2 regions of the Geobacillus sp. BMUD genome follow, and region 1 is predicted to be linked to the other one. Evidence: riboswitches for the same ligand, from Rfam matches in the RefSeq annotation. Region 1 holds a riboswitch; the other holds the start of a gene.

What was found. Region 1 has a riboswitch for S-adenosylmethionine ahead of metK (methionine adenosyltransferase). Riboswitches for the same ligand answer to the same signal wherever they lie in the genome.
Region 2: another riboswitch for S-adenosylmethionine. It lies ahead of mtnK (S-methyl-5-thioribose kinase); the one in region 1 lies ahead of metK (methionine adenosyltransferase).

What each region holds. Positions count from the first base shown of each region.
Region 1 is NZ_SDLA01000002.1:396,346-400,597, reverse strand. It holds gene pckA (phosphoenolpyruvate carboxykinase (ATP)) at 1-1,318, opposite strand, end outside; SAM riboswitch class I at 1,538-1,652, shown strand; gene metK (methionine adenosyltransferase) at 1,782-2,996, shown strand; gene ETC05_RS05700 (gamma carbonic anhydrase) at 3,205-3,735, opposite strand; gene ETC05_RS05695 (tetraprenyl-beta-curcumene synthase family protein) at 4,076-4,252, shown strand, end outside.
Region 2 is NZ_SDLA01000001.1:78,041-82,292, reverse strand. It holds gene ETC05_RS00365 (pyridoxal phosphate-dependent aminotransferase) at 62-1,249, opposite strand; gene ETC05_RS00360 (carbon-nitrogen family hydrolase) at 1,348-2,160, shown strand; SAM riboswitch class I at 2,255-2,423, shown strand; gene mtnK (S-methyl-5-thioribose kinase) at 2,563-3,753, shown strand; gene mtnA (S-methyl-5-thioribose-1-phosphate isomerase) at 3,824-4,252, shown strand, end outside.

The DNA of each region.
Region 1 (4,252 bases):
TCATGCGGCTGCCGACACCGTACGGCCCTCCTGTCCAACCGGTGTTGACCAAAAAGACGCGGACGTTGTGCTCAGCGATTTTTTGCCCGAGCATTTTCGCGTATTCAACGGCCGGGCGCGGCAAAAACGGCGCGCCAAAGCACGTCGAGAACGTCGCTTCCGGTTCGGTGACGCCGCGTTCCGTGCCGGCGAGTTTGCTTGTGTAGCCGCTTAAGAAATGATACATCGCCTGTTCGCGCGTCAGCTTGCTGATCGGCGGCAGGACGCCGAACGCATCGGCCGTCAGGAACACGATCGTGGATGGATGGCCGGCGACGCTTGGGTCGACGATGTTTTTGATCGCTTGAAGCGGGTAGGCGGCGCGCGTGTTTTCCGTCAATGTGCCGTCATCGTAATCCGGCACCCGCGTCGCGTCGTCGAGAACGACGTTTTCGAGCACGGCGCCAAAGCCGATGGCGTCAAAAATTTGCGGCTCTTTCTCGCGCGATAGGTTGATGCATTTCGCATAGCAGCCGCCTTCGATATTGAAAATGCCGCGGCTCGACCAGCCGTGTTCGTCATCGCCGATCAAGCGGCGGTTCGGATCGGTCGAGAGCGTCGTTTTCCCGGTTCCCGACAAGCCGAAGAAGAGGGCGACGTCGCCTTCCTGGCCGACGTTGGCCGAGCAGTGCATCGGCAGGATGCCTTGTTCCGGCAGCAAATAGTTCATCACCGAAAAGATCGATTTTTTCATTTCGCCGGCGTACTCCGTCCCGCCGATTAGGACGACGCGGCGTTCAAACGAGATGATGATGAACGCTTCCGAGCGCGTGCCGTCCACAGCTGGATTCGCCTTAAAGTTCGGCGCGCAAATGACGGTGAATTGCGGTTCATGCGCGGCGAGCTCTTCGGCGCTTGGCCGGATGAACAGCTGATGGACGAACAAGTTGTGCCAGGCGAATTCGTTCACGACTTGAATCGGCAGCCGGGATTTCGGATCGGCGCCGGCAAAGCCTTTAAAGACGAACAGTTCATCTTTTTTCATTAAATAATCGAGCACTTTGTCGTACAGTTTATCAAACGTCTCCGGAGACATCGGCTGGTTGATTGTCCCCCAGTCGATCGTTTGCTTCGTTGACGGTTCTTCGACGATGTATTTGTCTTTGGGCGACCGCCCCGTGTACTTGCCGGTCGTGACGGCGACGGCGCCGGTGTGCGTCAGCCGACCTTCCTTCCGTTGCAGCACTTTTTCGACGAGTTCAGCGACGGACAGTTGGTGGTGGACGTACGGTTTTTGCAGCAAGAGATCGAGTTTATTGGTCATATTGGCAATCCCCATGTTCAAAACCTGCCTTCTTTATTAGAATCACTCTTGAAAATAGTATAACACATTTTTATTAATAGTCCATACTAATTGTGTGGGTTTTTCAAACTTTATTTTTCCCAATGTGTCGATTTCTTTGAGGAAAGAATGTTCATGACTGGAAATAATAAAAAATGAATTTCGATAGTTGACTTTGCCGATTCCATTGCGATAAGATAAGTCATTGAACGGATACTCTTATCCCGAGCCGGCGGAGGGACAGGCCCGATGAAGCCCAGCAACCGTCACAACTGTACATGTGTGAAATGGTGCTAACCTGTGGCAAGGCGCAGTCCTTGAACGATAAGAGTGAAAGGAAGCAATACGATTGCCATGACCTTTCCTCAGCCGTTACAGGAAAGGTTTTTTATATTGCGAAGCGAAAAAGGGAAATGAGTTCCGTGTCGCCACATTATGCCAAGAGGAGGAAACAAACCGAATGTCAGCCAAACGCCGCTTGTTTACTTCAGAATCTGTAACCGAAGGACATCCGGATAAAATTTGCGACCAAATTTCCGATGCGATTTTGGATGCCATCTTGGAAAAAGATCCGAACGCCCGCGTTGCTTGCGAAACGAGCGTCACGACCGGACTGGTGCTCGTGAGCGGGGAAATTACGACGTCGACGTATGTGGACATTCCGCGCATCGTCCGCGATACGGTTCGCGAAATCGGCTATACGCGCGCCAAGTACGGATTTGACGCCGATACGTGCGCAGTGCTCACGTCGATTGACGAGCAGTCGCCGGATATCGCGATGGGGGTGGACCGAGCGCTCGAGGCGCGCGAAGGTCAGATGACTGACGAGGAAATTGAAGCGATCGGCGCCGGCGACCAAGGGCTCATGTTTGGGTTCGCCTGCAATGAGACGGAAGAATTGATGCCGCTGCCGATTTCGCTTGCGCACCGCTTGGCGCGCCGCTTGGCGGAAGTGCGCAAAACGGACGTCTTGCCGTACTTGCGCCCAGACGGGAAAACGCAAGTGACGATCGAATATGATGAAAACGGTAAACCGGTGCGCGTCGATACGATCGTCGTTTCCGCACAGCACCATCCGGAAATTACGCAAGAGCAAATCCAGCGCGACATTAAAGAACATGTGATCAAACCGGTCGTGCCGGCGGAGCTGCTGGATGAGAACACGAACTATTTCATCAACCCGACCGGACGGTTCGTCATCGGCGGTCCGCAAGGGGATGCCGGGTTGACGGGGCGGAAAATCATCGTCGATACGTACGGCGGCTACGCCCGTCACGGCGGCGGCGCGTTCTCGGGCAAAGACCCGACGAAAGTCGACCGTTCGGCAGCGTATGCGGCCCGCTATGTCGCGAAAAACATCGTCGCAGCTGGCCTTGCCGACAAGTGCGAAGTGCAGCTCGCCTACGCGATCGGCGTCGCCCGCCCGGTTTCGATTTCGATCGATACATTCGGCACCGGCAAAGTGTCCGAAGACATTTTAATTGAAGTCGTCCGCAACAACTTTGATCTCCGTCCGGCGGGCATCATCAAAATGCTCGACCTTCGCCGTCCGATTTACAAACAGACGGCCGCTTACGGCCATTTCGGGCGCACGGACATCGACCTGCCGTGGGAGCGCACCGACAAAGCCGCCTTGTTGAAAGAACAAGCGTTGGCGTTGGCGAACAAACAATAAAGAAAAAAAGAGGGTGGCCTACAGGCGATAGCCGGCCGCCCTCTTTTTTATTTTTTGTTTTGGCATAGGCGTGTGCTGGGAATGGATGGCCCTGCGATCGGTGAGCGGTCGCCAACGGCCGTTTGCCTCTGTCGTTGGCCTGTTTGTGCCAGGGGACGCGCCTGCAGGGGCTTGGCGATGGGGGCAACCTTCCCGCCGCTGGCGCCGGTTAGGTCTGATTGGCCCGCTGTTGTTGCAGTACTTTGTAATACTGTCCTTTCTCGACATATTCGCGGCGGATGCGCTCCATTTCGCGGATGTCGTCTTCCGTCAGTTCGCGGACGACTTTCGCCGGCCGGCCGAGGGCGAGCGTGTTGGGCGGAATTTTTTTGCCTGGCGGCACCAAACTGCCGGCGCCGATAAACGCGCCTTCCCCAATTTCTGCACGGTCCAGAATGATCGAGCCCATGCCGATCAAGGCGTTTTTGCGAACGATGGCGCTGTGCAAAATGACTTGATGGCCGACCGTCACCCCGTCCTCAATAATAAGCGGATTGTTTGGACTTTGATGCAAAATTGAGTTATCTTGAATATTGACCCGATTGCCAATCACCGTCGGTGCTACGTCGCCGCGAATGACGGTATTGAACCAAATGCTCGTCTCTTCGCCGATGGTGACATCGCCGGTGATCGTCACATAGTCGGCGATAAAGGCGGATGCGGCAATTTGCGGTGTTTTGCCTTTGTATGGGTAAATCATGGGCGTTCGTTCCTTTCCGTTTCAAAATCGATCGTTCACCATGTATTGTACAACGCTGCGTCCAAATCGCCAACGAAAGCGAGCACGCCTAATCGGGATTGGTGAAAAATGTTTCTTTTCGCCCGATGAGTGATTGGGATAGGGAAAGAAGATCCGAATTTCACAAAACTTCTCAACGTGAGAAAAACCGTTTTTGAGCGGCTTTTTCATTTCATTGCCAACCCCTTTTATGGTTTGCCCCAGCTGCAGGGATGGCAATACTGGAAAACGAGATTGCAGGCTGTTCAGACGCGAAACGATTTTGGTTGCCGATAAGATGGAAATGCTAGGAGACGAGACCATGGTGTTTGCACCTGAGGTGAGCCGATTGAACATTCCGAAAAACCCCATCGCCTTGATGAAAACGGTGTATCGTGACGTGCTTCCGCTTGTCCACCGTGAGCTTGCCTATTGGCAGCGCCAAGCTGAGCGCATTCCTGACCCGGAATTGCGGCGCCAGGCGCTCGCGAGCATCGCC
Region 2 (4,252 bases), on a different contig from region 1:
CAAACGATTGGCAAATTTACTTTGAATTATGACATCACCAATTGGCATTGTCAATCATTTTTCAAAAATTTTTTTCAAACAATCCGAGGCGGCCGATCCGGTCCGCCGCTTCGCGAAGCCGCGCTTCGTCGGTCAAGAGGCCGACGCGCACATACCCTTCGCCGTGCTCGCCGAACCCGATGCCCGGTGCGACGGCGACATGCGCCCGCTCAAGCAGCATGTCGGCAAACTGTGTGGATGATATGCCTTTTGGCAGCGGAAGCCAAGCGAAAAACGACCCGGACGGCGCCGGGGCTTCCCAGCCGATCTCGCGCAACGCGGCGATGAATGCGTTGCGGCGCGCTTCATACAGCGCGACAAGCTCTTTGACGCAATCTTGCGGACCGAGGAGCGCCGCGGCGGCTGCTTCCTGGATGGCACCGAACAAGCTGACGTACAAATGATCCTGCAAAAGCTCAAGCGCCTGAATGATCCGCTCGTTGCCGACGGCAAATGCAACGCGCCAGCCGGCCATATTGTATGTTTTCGAAAAGGTGTAAATCTCGACGCCGACGTCTTTCGCCCCATCGGCTTCCAAGAAGCTGACCGGTTTTCGGCCGTCAAAGCCGATCGCCCCATAAGCGAAATCGTGCACAACGGCAATGCCGTATTTCCCAGCAAACGCCACCGTCTCCGCGAAAAATTCTTTTGTCGCCGTCGCACCGGTCGGATTGTTTGGATAGTTTAAAAACATCAGCTTCGCCTGGTCGGCGATCGACGCCGGAATGGCTTCGTAATCCGGTAAGAACCCGTTTTCCGAAGAAAGCGGCAGCATCTCCATCCGCGCACGAGCAAGCGCGATCCCCGACCAATAGTCGGGATAGCCTGGATCCGGAACAAGCACCACATCACCCGGGTTGACGAGACAAAGCGGCAGCTCGACAAGCCCGGCCTTGCCGCCGAACAAAATGGCGACTTCGCGGGCTGGGTCAATCTTCACCCCATATTCACGTGCGTAAAACGCGGCGATGGCTTCTTTCAAAAAGGAGTAGCCTTGAAACGGCGAATATTTATGGTATTTCGGATTGGCCGCCGCCCGCTGCATCGCCTCAACGATATGCTTGGGCGTCGGCTGGTCCGGATTGCCCTGCCCTAAATTGATCACGTCGCATCCGGCTTTGATTTTCTCCCCAACTTTTGCGACAAGCGAGGCGAAAAATTGCTTTGGCAGCTGCTCAAGCAGCTCGGAAAAAGGAAATTCCATCGTCATCGCCCACACCTTCTTGAAAAATTCTTGAAATTCTAGTGCAAAATCATATATCGTAAAAAGCAAAATGTAAAGCAAATTTTTTATTGGGGTGAAACACAATGACCATCCGCATCGCTTGCCTCCAACTCGATATCGCGTTTGGCGATCCACAAACAAACGAACAGCGAGCCGAAACAGCCGTGCAATCCGCCGCCAAGGACGGCGCTGACATCATCGTCCTGCCGGAGCTATGGACGACCGGTTACGATTTAACGCGCTTAGATGAGATTGCCGATGACAACGCCGAACGGACGAAAGTATTCGTCTCCCGCCTGGCGCAAACGTACGGTGTTCATTTCGTCGCCGGCTCGGTCGCTAAAAAAACAGCAACCGGCGTGACGAACACGATGATCGTGGCTGACCGGAGCGGTCAAATCGTCAGTGAATACAGCAAGCTTCATCTGTTTCGGCTGATGGATGAACATTTGTATTTGCAGCCGGGAAGCAGCTTAGGTTTGTTTTCGCTCGACGGGGTTTCGTGCGCCGGGGTCATCTGCTATGACATCCGCTTTCCGGAGTGGATTCGCGCCCACACCTTAGCCGGGGCGGAAGTGCTGTTTGTCGTCGCCGAATGGCCGCTTCCCCGCCTGCACCATTGGCGGACGCTCCTGATGGCGCGGGCGATTGAAAACCAATGCTACGTCATCGCCTGCAACCGGGCGGGGCGCGACCCGAACAACGTGTTCGCCGGACATTCGCTCATCATTGATCCATGGGGCGAAGTGATCGCCGAGGCGGATGAGAAGCCTGGCATGGTCGCGGCGGACATTGACCCTGCGCTCGTTGCGGACGTCCGTACGCGCATCCCAGTATTTGCCGACCGCCGGCCGCATGACTACGAAGCGGCAAAAAAATTTTTCAAAACGTATTGACAATCGATGGATCGACCATGTATCATTCGAATCAAGCAACCAAACGATTGGGAACATCGCGAAAATTCCCAAAATTGAATACGAGAAACCGGTACTCTTATCAAGAGTTGGCTGAGGGAATTGGCCCAATGAAGCCCAGCAACCGACCGTAATGCTATCGTGAGATAGGGCGCACGCCAAGGGCGGCGCCGGAAGCGTTATGCTTCCGCAGGGCACGGTGCTAAGTCCAACAGAAAGACCGATGTCTTTCTGAAAGATAAGAGGCGCGAAGAATCCATGAATCTTCAAGCCTCTTTCATATGCGAAAGAGGCTTTTTCATTTGCCGAAAACGCCGAACTTCTGGTGCAGCGTCAACATCGGCATTTGAAAATGAGCGAAATGAAAAAAGGGGGAACATGAATATGACGACTGTGCAAACATCGGTTTACGAACCGCTGACCGAACCAAAGGCGGTGGCGCTCGCTGTCCGCCTCGGCTTGTTCCGCGACGGGGCGCCGCTTCTGTGCCGTGAGATCGGCGACGGAAACTTGAACCTTGTTTTTCATATCGTTGACCAAGCAACAAAGCAAGGCGTCATCATCAAACAAGCGCTGCCGTACGCGAAAGTTGTCGGGGAAAGCTGGCCGCTTACGTTAAAGCGCGCCGTCATTGAAAGCAACGCGCTGCGCACGTTTGCCAGCTATGTGCCGCAATACGTCCCGAAAGTCTACTATTCTGACGAATCGCTCGCCATCACGGTGATGGAAGATTTGTCTCGCCTGCAAATCGCGCGCAAAGGGCTGATCGAAGGGAAAACGTACCCGCTGTTGTCGCGGCATATCGGCGAATTCATCGCCAAAACGGCGTTTTACACGTCTGATTTCGGCATGAACCAGCAGGAGAAAAAGAAACTGGCGCAAAACTTCGTCAATCCGGAACTGTGCAAAATTACGGAAGACCTTGTCTTTACCGATCCGTTTTTCGACCATGACACGAACAACTTTGAGGACGAATTGCGCCCAGACGTTGAAGCGCTTTGGCAAGATGACCGCCTCCGCCTCGAAGCAGCGAAGCTGAAGCGCAAGTTTTTAACTGAAGCGGATGTACTGCTGCACGGAGACTTACACACTGGCAGCATTTTCGCCAGCGACGACGAAACGAAAGTGATCGACCCGGAATTCGCCTTTTACGGCCCGATCGGGTTTGACCTTGGCCAATTTTTCGCCAACTTGCTGTTAAATGCGTTGTCCCGCCCTGAATCGGAGCGCCGTCCGCTCTTTGATCATATCGACCGGACGTGGGACGTTTTTAAGTCTGTATTCTCGGAGCTTTGGCGCACCGAAAGCGTCGAAACGTACGCCGCGACGCCCGGACTGCTTGATGAGGTGCTGCGGCAGGCGTTCGTTGACGCCGTCGGTTTTGCCGGCTGCGAAGTCATCCGCCGGACGATCGGCCTCGCCCATGTGGCGGATCTCGACGGCATTGAACAAAAAGACGAACGGCTCGCTGCGAAACGGCACGCGCTCCGTCTCGGTCGCCGCCTGATCGTTGAGCGCACCGAACTGGCGGGAACGGACGGCTTCCGCCGCCTGTTCGTCGAAACGGAACGATGACACCCTCTGCCCGGGCCGGCCGTCCAACGCCAGCCCAGGCCAATCGACCAACCGAGAAAGGAAGACGACGATGAACTCATTTGTCATCCCGCGCTCTGTCGAATGGCGCGAGACGCATATCACGATTTTAAACCAGCAAAAACTGCCATCGGTCACCGAATACATCGACTTGCGTACAATCGAAGACGTCCATGAAGCGATCGCGACGTTGAAAGTGCGCGGGGCGCCGGCGATCGGCATCACGGCTGCCTACGGCTTGGCGCTCGCCGCCTCGCGCTATGAAACCGAAGCGGTGGACGAATTTCAGCGCCGCTTGCAACAAGACCGCGACTACTTAGCGAGCGCGCGCCCGACGGCCGTCAACTTGTTTTGGGCGCTCGACCGGCTCGTCGCCGCCGCGAACAGCGCCGCTTCCGTCAACGAAGCGAAAACAACGCTCATTCACGAAGCGATCCGCATCCAAATCGAAGATGAGGATGTGTGTCGCCGCATCGGTGAA